2 regions of the Streptomyces sp. SP17BM10 genome follow, and region 2 is predicted to be linked to the other one. Evidence: riboswitches for the same ligand, from Rfam matches in the RefSeq annotation. Region 2 holds a riboswitch; the other holds the start of a gene.

The links. A riboswitch is a leader RNA that binds a small molecule or an ion and turns the genes downstream of it on or off. The one in region 2 is predicted to bind cobalamin.
Region 1: it holds a riboswitch for cobalamin, as region 2 does, so the genes downstream of both, PUR71_RS18160 (ribonucleoside-diphosphate reductase subunit alpha) here and PUR71_RS30630 (HoxN/HupN/NixA family nickel/cobalt transporter) in region 2, are expected to answer to the same signal.

What each region holds. Positions count from the first base shown of each region.
Region 1 is NZ_JAQYXB010000577.1:263,280-268,558, reverse strand. It holds partial or broken gene PUR71_RS18170 (DUF397 domain-containing protein) at 124-282, shown strand; gene PUR71_RS18165 (ribonucleotide-diphosphate reductase subunit beta) at 345-1,364, opposite strand; gene PUR71_RS18160 (ribonucleoside-diphosphate reductase subunit alpha) at 1,364-3,793, opposite strand; cobalamin riboswitch at 3,960-4,090, opposite strand; gene PUR71_RS18155 (GH12 family glycosyl hydrolase domain-containing protein) at 4,169-5,279, opposite strand, start outside.
Region 2 is NZ_JAQYXB010000656.1:5,767-11,045, reverse strand. It holds gene PUR71_RS30650 (M24 family metallopeptidase) at 1-404, opposite strand, end outside; gene rpmF (50S ribosomal protein L32) at 497-670, opposite strand; partial or broken gene rpsR (30S ribosomal protein S18) at 680-932, opposite strand; gene rpmG (50S ribosomal protein L33) at 1,099-1,263, shown strand; gene PUR71_RS30630 (HoxN/HupN/NixA family nickel/cobalt transporter) at 1,416-2,525, opposite strand; cobalamin riboswitch at 2,559-2,750, opposite strand; gene PUR71_RS30625 (ArsR/SmtB family transcription factor) at 2,833-3,216, shown strand; gene PUR71_RS30620 (hypothetical protein) at 3,269-4,942, shown strand; gene PUR71_RS30615 (AAA family ATPase) at 4,939-5,279, opposite strand, start outside.

The sequences.
Region 1 (5,279 bases), on a different contig from region 2:
CCGGTGTGGCCCGGGAGTTCATCCGGACGGGCGGCACGCGGCCGACCCGCGCCCGCCCGGCGCGAACGCCGGGCGGGGGCGGGCGAGTTCAGCGCCGGCGGGTGGTGATGGTCGGGCGCGCAAAGCAACTGTGGGGAGATCGCGGTCGGCGTGACTGGCGCGGTGCCCGTTCGTGACTCGAAGGACCCGGATGGGCCGGCTCCGCTGTTCGCGGCGGAGGCGTGGTCGTCCTTCCTCACCGGGGTCCACGGTGGGGAGTTCGGGGAGTTTCCAGCCGACTGAGACGACGGTGGTGCCCCGCACGGCCAAGGCCTGTGCGGGGCACCACCGTCGTATCTGACTGCTCAGAACTCGTCGTCGAAGGAGACCGAGCCCTCGACGGCGACCTGGTAGGCGGAGACCCGGCGCTCGAAGAAGTTCGTCAGCTCCTGGACGTTCTGCAGTTCCATGAAGCCGAACGGGTTCGTCGAGCCGTACCGGATCGGCAGGCCGAGGCGGGCCAGGCGCTGGTCGGCGACGGCCTCCAGGTACTGGCGCATCGAGTCGGTGTTCATGCCGGCCAGGCCGTCACCGCACAGGTCCTGGGCGAACTGGAGCTCGGCCGCGACGGCCTCCTCCAGCATCTCGGTGACCTGCTTGGCCATCTCGTCGTCGAAGAGGTCGGGTTCCTCCTCGCGGACGGTGTCGACGACCGACATCGCGAAGTCCATGTGCATGGACTCGTCGCGGAACACCCAGTTGGTGCCGGTCGCGAGGCCGTGCAGGAGGCCGCGCGAGCGGAACCAGTACACGTACGCGAAGGCGCCGTAGAAGAACAGGCCCTCGACGCAGGCCGCGAAGCAGATCAGGTTCAGGAGGAAGGCGCGGCGGTCCTCCTTCGTCTGCAGCGAGTCGATGTGGTCGACCGCGTTCATGTACTTGAAGCAGAACTGGGCCTTCTGGTGGATGGAGGGGATGTTCTCCACCGCGGCGAAGGCCGCGTTGCGGTCCTCGGGGTCGGGCAGGTAGGTGTCGAGCAGCGTCAGGTAGAACTGGACGTGCACGGCCTCCTCGAACAGCTGGCGCGACAGGTACAGGCGCGCCTCCGGGGAGTTGATGTGCTTGTAGAGGCTCAGCACCACGTTGTTCGCGACGATCGAGTCGCCGGTCGCGAAGAAGGCGACCAGGCGGCCGATCAGGTGGCGCTCGCCCTCGCTGAGCTTGGCCAGGTCGGCGACGTCGGAGTGCAGGTCCACCTCCTCCACCGTCCAGGTGTTCTTGATCGCGTCCCGGTACCGGTCGTAGAACGACGGGTAGCGCATCGGGCGCAGCGTCAGCTCGAAGCCGGGGTCGAGCAGCATCTTGCGGTCTTCGGACTGGGGCATTACTGGCAGGCCTCGCAGGACTCGGGGTTCTCCAGGGAGCACGCGAGGGCGGCTTCCTGCTCCGGGGTAAGAGTGGCGACGGGGATCGGCGTGGCAACGGCGGTGCGGGCGGCGCCCGGCGCGGCCTGGGCGATGCGGGTCGCCGGGCGCGAGCGCAGGTAGTAGGTGGTCTTCAGACCGACCTTCCACGCGTACGCGTACATCGAGCTCAGCTTGCCGATGGTCGGCGCGGCCATGAACAGGTTGAGCGACTGGCTCTGGTCGATGTACGGCATGCGGGCCGCGGCCAGGTCGATCAGCGCGCGCTGGGGCAGCTCCCAGGCCGTGCGGTAGAGCGAACGGACCTCGGTGGGCAGCCAGTTGAAGTCCTGGACCGAGCCGTTGGCGTCGCGCAGGGCGTCGCGGGTCTGCTCGTCCCAGACGCCGAGCTCCTTGAGCTCGCGCACCAGGTAGGGGTTGACCTGGAGGAACTCGCCGGAGAGGGTCTCGCGCTTGAACAGGTTGGAGACCTGCGGCTCGATGCACTCGTACACGCCGGCGATCGAGGCGATCGTCGCGGTCGGGGCGATGGCGAGCAGCAGCGAGTTGCGCAGGCCGGTGACGGCGATGCGGGAGCGCAGCGCCTCCCAGCGGGCGGCCCACTGCGGGGTGGCGCTCGGGAAGTGGTCGATGTGCAGCTCGCCGCGGGCGGCGCGGGTCTCGCCGTAGGCCTCGTGGCGGCCCAGCCGCTCGGCCAGGTCGGCGGAGCGCTCGTAGGCGGTGAGCATGATGCGCTCGGCGATGAGCGTGGACAGGCGGGCGGCCTCGGCGGAGTCGAAGTCGATCCGCAGCTGGAAGAAGACGTCCTGCAGGCCCATCACGCCGAGGCCGACCGGGCGCCAGCGGGAGTTGGAGGCACCGGCCTCGGGGGTCGGGTAGAAGTTGATGTCCACCACGCGGTCGAGGAAGGTGACGGCGGTGCGCACGGTGGCGTCCAGCCGCTCCCAGTCCATCGCGGCGAGCAGGTCGTCGGCCGAGGCGCCCGGGGCCACGTGGGCGCCGAGGTTGACCGAGCCGAGGTTGCAGACGGCGGTCTCGGAGTCGTCCGTGACCTCCAGGATCTCGGTGCACAGGTTGGAGGAGTGCACCGTGCGGCCCGGCAGCGCGGTCTGGTTGGCGGCGCGGTTGGAGGCGTCCTTGAAGGTCATCCAGCCGTTGCCGGTCTGCGCGAGGGTGCGCATCATGCGGGCGTAGAGGGTCTGCGCGGGGATGGTGCGCACGGCCTTGCCAGCCTGCTCGGCCTTGCGGTAGGCCTCGTCGAACTCCTCGCCCCACAGGTCGACGAGCTCGGGCACGTCGGCGGGGGAGAACAGCGACCAGTCGGCGTCGGCGTTCACACGGCGCATGAACTCGTCCGGGATCCAGTGCGCCAGGTTCAGGTTGTGGGTGCGGCGCGCCTCCTCACCGGTGTTGTCGCGCAGCTCCAGGAACTCCTCGATGTCCGCGTGCCAGGTCTCCAGGTAGACGCAGGCCGCGCCCTTGCGGCGGCCGCCCTGGTTGACCGCGGCGACCGAGGAGTCGAGGGTGCGCAGGAACGGGACGATGCCGTTGGACTTGCCGTTGGTGCCGCGGATCAGGCTGCCGCGCGAGCGGATGCGCGAGTAGGACAGGCCGATGCCGCCGGCGTGCTTGGACAGCCGGGCGATCTGCGCGTAGCGGTTGTAGATCGAGTCGAGGTTGTCCAGCGGGGAGTCGAGCAGGTAGCAGCTCGACATCTGCGGGTGGCGGGTGCCGGAGTTGAAGAGCGTCGGCGAGGAGGTCAGGTACTCCAGGCGGCTCATCAGGCCGTACAGCTCGGCGACCTCGCGCACCGACTGCTCGCTGTCGCCGACCGCCAGGCCGCAGGCGACGCGGAGCAGGAAGTGCTGCGGGGTCTCGACGACCTTGCGGGTGATCGGGTGGCGCAGCAGGTAGCGGGACTGCACGGTGCGCAGGCCGAAGTACTCGAAGCGGTCGTCGCCCTGGGGGTCGATCAGCTCGTCGAGGGCGGCGGCGTGCTTGGTGACGAAGGCGGCGGTGGTGTCGCCGATGAGGCCCTCGGCGTGGCCGACGGCGACGGAGGCGGCGAAGGAGACGGCGCCCTGGCTGCTGGCCTCGTCGACGATCTCCAGCGCGAGCAGGCGGGCGGCCAGCTTCGAGTACTGGGGGTCCTCGGCGATCATCGACGCGGCGGCGTCCACGGCCAGCCCGCGCAGCTCGGCGAAGTCCGAGCCGGCGTGGCGCCCGCGCAGCGCGGCGGCGGCGACGTGACCGGGGTCCACCTGGGGGAGATCGGCGCTGCGGTCGGTGAGGAGTCGCAGGAGCGCGCCGCCGGGGTCGGAGACCGTGGGGTCGGCGGGGGCGGAGCCGGTGCCCTGGGCGGGCAGGGTAACTGAGGCAGCGATGGTCAAGGCGCTCTCTCCTGGCGGCGATCGGCGGCGGTGATCGGAGTACCGGACCGTTCGGGGCAGGGGCGCACGCGCGCGGGCGCACATGGCGGCGTCGCGCGACGGTGTCAGCCCCGGCCCGCCCGCGAGGCCCGGAAGGTGGTGCTGGTGCTGCCGGCCTCTGCGGGAGGGCCTCTGCACACCGTCGGCAGGTACTCGGACTCGCGGGAGAGGCTCGGTTGAGCCGCCCGCACACCGCTGCGGGGCAGTCCCGGACTCGCACCGGGTTCCCCTGCGTCGACAGCAGGGATGAGCATACATCTAGTGTCGGTAATCCGATGCAGCCCCACATGTAGTGTCGCGCGGCACAGTTGTTCGAGCTGGCGTGCGATAAACTGCTCAGGCCGGGGGGTGCCATTCCTGGCCGGTGCGGGAGTCGCACGGGCGCATCCGCACCTGGGCCGAGCCGCCCGTCGCCGTCCCCGGAGAACCGCCCGCAGAGGCGCCCGCGGGGGCCGCCGGGTTCGCCGGGTTCTCGATGCAGCGCCCCGAGTCCTGGTTCGCGAGCTGTCCCGTCGGGGTCACCCGCCAGCGCTGGTCGGGCCGTGAGGTGCACGCCGTGAGGACGGGGAAGCCGATCGCGGGGTCCTCGACGCAGCGGCCGGACTGGCCGATCGAGCCGTCGTCCGCCATCGTCCAGGTCTGGGCCGGGGAGCCGTCGCAGGTGCCCGCGCCGACCGCCGCCGGGTCGCCGCTGACCCGGCTGTCCAGGCACAGGCCCGGCAGGGCCGAGGTGATCGCGCCGCTGGGCTGCCCGGCGGCGGCCTGGAAGGAGAACGAGTCGCTGCTGAGCCCGGCGCCGCCGTCCCAGATCTCGAAGCCGGCCTGGACGGCGCACAGGTAGGAGCCGGCCGGGACGTAGCCGCGCTGGACGGCGTCGCGGGTGAAGGCCCGCAGGTCCAGGTCGGTGACGGAGGCCGTGCTGGTGGCCATCTCGTAGGTGATCAGTGTGTGGCTGCCCGTCTTCGGCGCCTGGAACACGCGGTAGGAGGTGCCGCCGGCCTTGAGCTCGCCGGCCTCGTCGCCGAAGGGGGTCTTGCCGTTGCCGCGCAGCCAGATCATCAGCTCGGCGCTCTCGGTGAACGAGCAGCTGGTGCGGCTGTTGCTGTACCAGATGTCGTACGAGGCGTTGTAGACGCCGGAGTCGACCTGGGTGGTGTGCCAACTGCTGGTCGCGTAGCGCAGGTTGCTGACGGGGATCGGCAGCGGCCCGGTGCCCGGCTGGAGCTGGGTGCTGATGTGCGGGTACGCGCCGGGGCCGCGCAGCGGATCGGTCAGGCTGGCCGGGCCGACGCCGCTGCGGGTGACCCGGAAGCCGGTGGCGCCGTCGGTGCTGCTGATGCACAGGCCCCCGGTGGCGTTCCACTCGTTGGGGTTGATCAGGTAGCGGCCGGAGTCCACGGCCTGCGAGGGGTAACGGTTCTGCGCGGTGGAGCACAGCTCGCCGGCG
Region 2 (5,279 bases):
AGCCGTTCGACGACCTGCCCCAGCTCGGCCAGCCGGACCCCCTCGGCCAGGCTCGCGACCGCGCGGTGGCGCAGGACGGTGAGGTCGTGCTCCTCGACCGCCATGGCCTGCACCCGCAGCCGGGAGGCCTCGGCCGCGGCGGCCAGTGCGGTGTCCGCCCCGGCCGGCACCGGCAGCTGGGTGACGTCGGCGGCGATCAGGTGCTCCCCGGTGTCGTCCGGCGGCAGGTCGTCCGGCAGCGTCAGCAGCGCCCGGTCCCTGGTCAGCAGCAGGGTCGCGCCGCAGGGGGCGCAGCCGGTCAGGTACCGCACGTTGGCCGGCCGGGTGATCAGCGCCGCATCGGCCCCGGCCGCACTGCAGTGCTCCCGCAGCCGCTCCCGCCGACCCGCGTACGCATCAGACATGCGTCGAGCCTACGAACCCCGCCCCCGATCCGCCTGCCGAGCACCCTCCCCGGGGGCGCGGCCGCGGTCTTCCGCGCCCCCGTCCGGCGCCGTCACCCCCCTTCCGGACCGATGAGCCCCCTCCGGTAGGCGGGCACGAGGTTCTGCGGGACGAGCAGTTCCCGCCCGTTCACCGTGATCGGGACGAGCTTCGGCGCACTCGCCTTCCACTGGGCCCGGCGGTGCCGCGTGTTGCTACGGGACGTCTTGCGCTTGGGCACGGCCATCGGGGTCTCCTATCGGGTGGCGTACGGGATCAGGGCCATCTCACGGGCGTTCTTGATCGCCCGGCCCGTCGCCTGCTGCTGGACGGTCAGCCGGGTGATGCGCCGGCTGCGGATCCTGCCGCGGTCAAAGATGAACGTCCGCAGCAGATCGGTGTCCTTGTGGGTCGACGTACTCGATACCCGCCGTCACCAGAGGGTTGGGCTTGGCCTTCGGCGAGTTGAGTCGTTCACGCACAGTGATGATCCTCCGGTTCTCAGGCAACGGGGTCGAGCAGGCCGTGGAAGGCATCGGGCAGGGCCTTCCGGCCGGACTCCGGGAATGGGCGGGACGGAGGTCACGTTACACCAGATGAAAATGACATCCGTTTCGGTGTACGGTCCCAATCCGGCCCCGAACCCCCCGCACCACCGACCTCCGGGAGGACCCCATGGCCCGCAGCGAACTGCGCCCCGTCATCAAGCTCCGCTCCACCGCCGGCACCGGCTACACGTACGTGACCCGCAAGAACCGCCGGAACGACCCGGACCGGATGGTGCTGCGCAAGTTCGACCCGGTCGCGCGCGAGCACGTCGACTTCCGCGAAGAGCGCTGAACCCCCGCCGAGGAGGCACCCCCGTGAAGCCCGGAATCCACCCCGCCTACCGGCCCGTCGTCTTCCGCGACTGAGCCGGCTGCCGGAGGCTCGCCCGAGAACGCGCGAAGGCGCCTCCCCAGGCCGGGGAGGCGCCTTCGCGGCGGGCGTGCTCAGGAGCGCTCGGCGCCCCAGCGCTTCTCGACCCCGGCCAGCTTCCAGTACGCGATCGCCGCGGCCCAGACCACGACGAACAGCCCGGCGATCGCGTAGCCGACGTTGTCGAGCGAGACGTCCGAGATCCAGCCGGTGACCGGGTCGGTCAGGCCCAGCTTCTCGTGCAGCACGCCGACCAGCTCGATCGTGCCGATGACGAACGCCACCGCGATCGACAGCCCGGTGATCGTCAGGTTGTAGTACACCTTGCGCACCGGATTGGAGAACGCCCACTGGTACGCGAAGTTCATGAACGTCCCGTCCAGCGTGTCGAACAGACTCATCCCCGCCGCGAACAGCAGCGGCAGGCAGGCGATCGCGTACCAGGGCAGCCCGGCCGCCGCGCCCGAGCCGGCCATCACCATCAGGGTCACCTCGGTCGCGGTGTCGAAGCCGAGGCCGAGCACCATGCCCACCGGGAACATCTGGCCGGGCCGGGTGATCGACTTGGTCGCCCGGTTCAGCAACCGCGCCATGAAGCCGCGCGAGTTCAGGTGCTGCTCGAGCTCCGCCTCGTCGTACTGCCCGGCGCGCATCGCCCGGAACACCTTCAGGATGCCGAGCAGCGCCGCCAGGTTGAGCGCGCCGATCAGGTAGAGGAACACGCCGGAGGTGGTGGTGCCGATCATGCCGAGCCACTTGTGAGTGGTCGACTCGTCGTCCATCAGCGTGTTCGCCAGCTGCGCGCCGCCCGCGACCAGGGCGGCCATGACGACCACCATCGACGAGTGCCCGAGGGCGAACCAGAAGCCCACCGAGACCGGCCGCTTGCCGTCCGCCATCAGCTTGCGGGTGGTGTTGTCGATCACCGCGATGTGGTCGGCGTCGAACGCGTGCCGCATGCCCAGCGTGTACGCCGTGATGCCGAGGCCCACCCCGAAGACCTGGGTACCGACGGCGTAGTTGTGGGGCGCCACGAGGAAGACGAGGGTCCCGAACGCCACCACGTGCATGGCCAGGATCACCCCCATCAGCCCGGCGGTGCGGACGGTGTCCTCTCTCCTCCACCGGAAGGTGGGCAGCACGGCGGGCGCGGCCTCGGGGGCGGCGGTTTCGGGCAGGGTCATCTTCGGATCACGCTCCAGCACCTCGTGGAAAGACGTTCGTGAGATGCCGTGGCCGGTCTCCTGGCTGACGGGGCTCCCGTACCCGCCTTCCCAGGCGCGCGAAGCGCCCAGTGGCGTCTGGGTACGGGCGGACTCCCCCGATCACAGTGGCGAGGGCCGCTCCGGACTGGGACCCCTGAGGGTCCGTCACCGGTCTTCCCGAGCACCACGGCGGGGAACACCGTAGGGGTCCCGGCCCGACCCTTGCAAGGCTGCGCACCTACGCAGGTGTCCAGGATCACAGGTCGTGAGCTGCCAGAATGTCCGCATGCATCTCGTACCGGCCGACCGCGCGGGCCACCGCACCATCGACGGACACCGGGTCTGCGAGGCCATCGCCGCGATCGGCGACGCCGCGCACGTCCGCTCGTGGTCCGAGCGGTTCTCCCTGCTCGCCGACCCCGGCCGGCTCGCGATCCTGCTCGCCCTGCACCGCGCCGGACCGCTCGCCGTCACCGACCTCGCCGTCGCCACCGGCATGCGCGACCCGGCCGTCTCGCAGGCCCTGCGGCTGCTGCGGACGGCCGGCGTGGTCACCGGGGACAAGGAAGGACGCGTCGTGCGCTACCGGCTCGTCGACGAGAGCATGCGCCCCCTCCTCGACGAGTGCGCCGCCGCCGACCACGAGGAGCCCACCGCCGCGGCGGGCTGAGCGGCACCTTCGAATCACCCCGGAGGACGGACCCGGTGAGTACGATCATGGCGTGCCGACCCACCCCCACGCCTGGCCCGCCGACCGCTGGAACACCCGGCCGGTCAGGGCGCGCGTACTGGCGGTCGCCCGCACCCTCACCTCCGCCACCCGGGTCCTCGACGTCCTCACCCTCCTGAACCGCGACGGCATCGAGCGCTACGCCACCGTCAACCCCGGCTCCGCGTTCGCCGACGGCCTCGACGACTACCTGCGCGGCCTCCCCGGCATCACCCTGCTGGACTGGGAGGACGCCGTCCGGCGCCGCTTCGACCTGGCCGTCGCCTGCGCCGTCCACTCCTCGATGCACCGCCTCGACGCCCCGCTCGTCGTCCTCCCGCACGGCGCCGGCTACAACCGCCTGGTGACCGAGTCCACCGGCGACACCGTCAGCGCAGCCGGCCTGTCCCGCAACGAACTCACCCACCACGGCCGGGTCTTCGTCGACGTCCTCGGCCTCTCCCACCCCGAACAGCTCGACCGGCTGCGGGTCTCCTGCCCCGAGGCGCTGGACGTCGCCCAGGTCGTCGGCGACCCGTGCTTCGACCGCATGCTCCGCAGCCGGCGCCTGCGCGACGCCTACCGGGCCGCCCTCGGCGCCGTCGACGGCCGACGGCTCGTCGTCGTCAACTCCACCTGGAGCGGGCACTCGTTATTCGGCCGCCGCCCCGACCTGCCCCGACGCCTCCTGCGCCGCCTCCCCGCCGACGAGTACGCGGTCGCCGTCGTCCTCCACCCCAACATCTGGAACCGGCACGACCCCGAGACCCTGCTCGACGACGCGCGGCGGATGGGCCTGCGCCTCGTCCCGCCCCACCAGGGCTGGCAGGCCGCCCTCGTCGCCGCCGACTGCCTGATCGGCGACCACGGCTCGGTGTCCGTCTACGGCGCCGCCCTGGAACGCCCCACCCTGCTCGTCGCCACCGGCGCCGCCGAACTCGACCCGCGTTCCCCCAGCCACGCCTTCGGCCAGGCCGCCGCCGCGCTCGACCCCGACGGCGACCTCGCCGCCCAGGTCGAACAGGCCCTGCAGAAGCAGGACCCGACCGCCCTGCGCCCGATCACCGACCTCTCCCTCGCCCACCGCGGCCGCTCCGCCGAGGTGCTCCGCCCGCTGCTCTACTCCTTCCTGGACGGGCTGGACGAGCCGGACGACGAACCGCTCCTGCCGCCCTACCCCAAGCCCGTCCCCCGCCCCGGCACCCCCGAGGGCCCCACCGCCTACGACGTCGAGGCCGCCGGTGAGGGCACCGAGGTCAGCCTGCGGCGCTACCCCGTCGACCCCGGCGACCACACCCCGCGCGGCTTCCACGCCCTCACCGACGAACACCCCGGCGACGCCCTGCGCTACACCGCCGAGGTCCTCGCCCGGACCGAGCCGCGCGCCGAACTCCCCGCCGGACGCTGGCTGGCCGACACCGCCGCCGGACTCCCCGGCCTCGCCGTCGCGGTGGCCGCCCTCGGCCCGGCCCGCCACCTCGTCCGGCTGCGCACCGGCCTCCTGCTGGAAGCCCGCGCCGAACCGGCCTGGGGCGACACCGACCCCCGCCTCGACCCGCTGCTCCTCGGCTCCGCCGTGGCCCACTGGCTGGCCGCCGGCGGCGCCCCGGACGGCCTGCCCGCACACGGACTGACCATCCGCACCGGCGAACACCGCACCCGGGTCACCTTCACGACCGGGCCCTAACGCCCTTGGAGGTCCCGCAGCCGTTCCCGGCTGCGCTCCGCGAGCGCCTCGTCCCCCTGTTCCTGCGCCAACTCGACCAGCAGCGTGTGCGCCTGCGCCTCCTTGGCGAACTGGCTCAGCGCCTCCGCCCGACGCGCGCAGTCGGCGGCGTCCGCGACCGCGAGGTCCAGCCGCCCCAGCGCACGGTGGGCGCGGGCGCGCACCAGCGGCAGCTTCATCAGCATGTCGGTGTCCCCGGTTTCGACGGCCCTCGCACGGGCCCCGTCGAGGACGGTCAGCGCCTCCTGCGCCCGGCCGTCGGCGATCAGCGCCTGCGCGACGTTGTAGCCCTGGACGA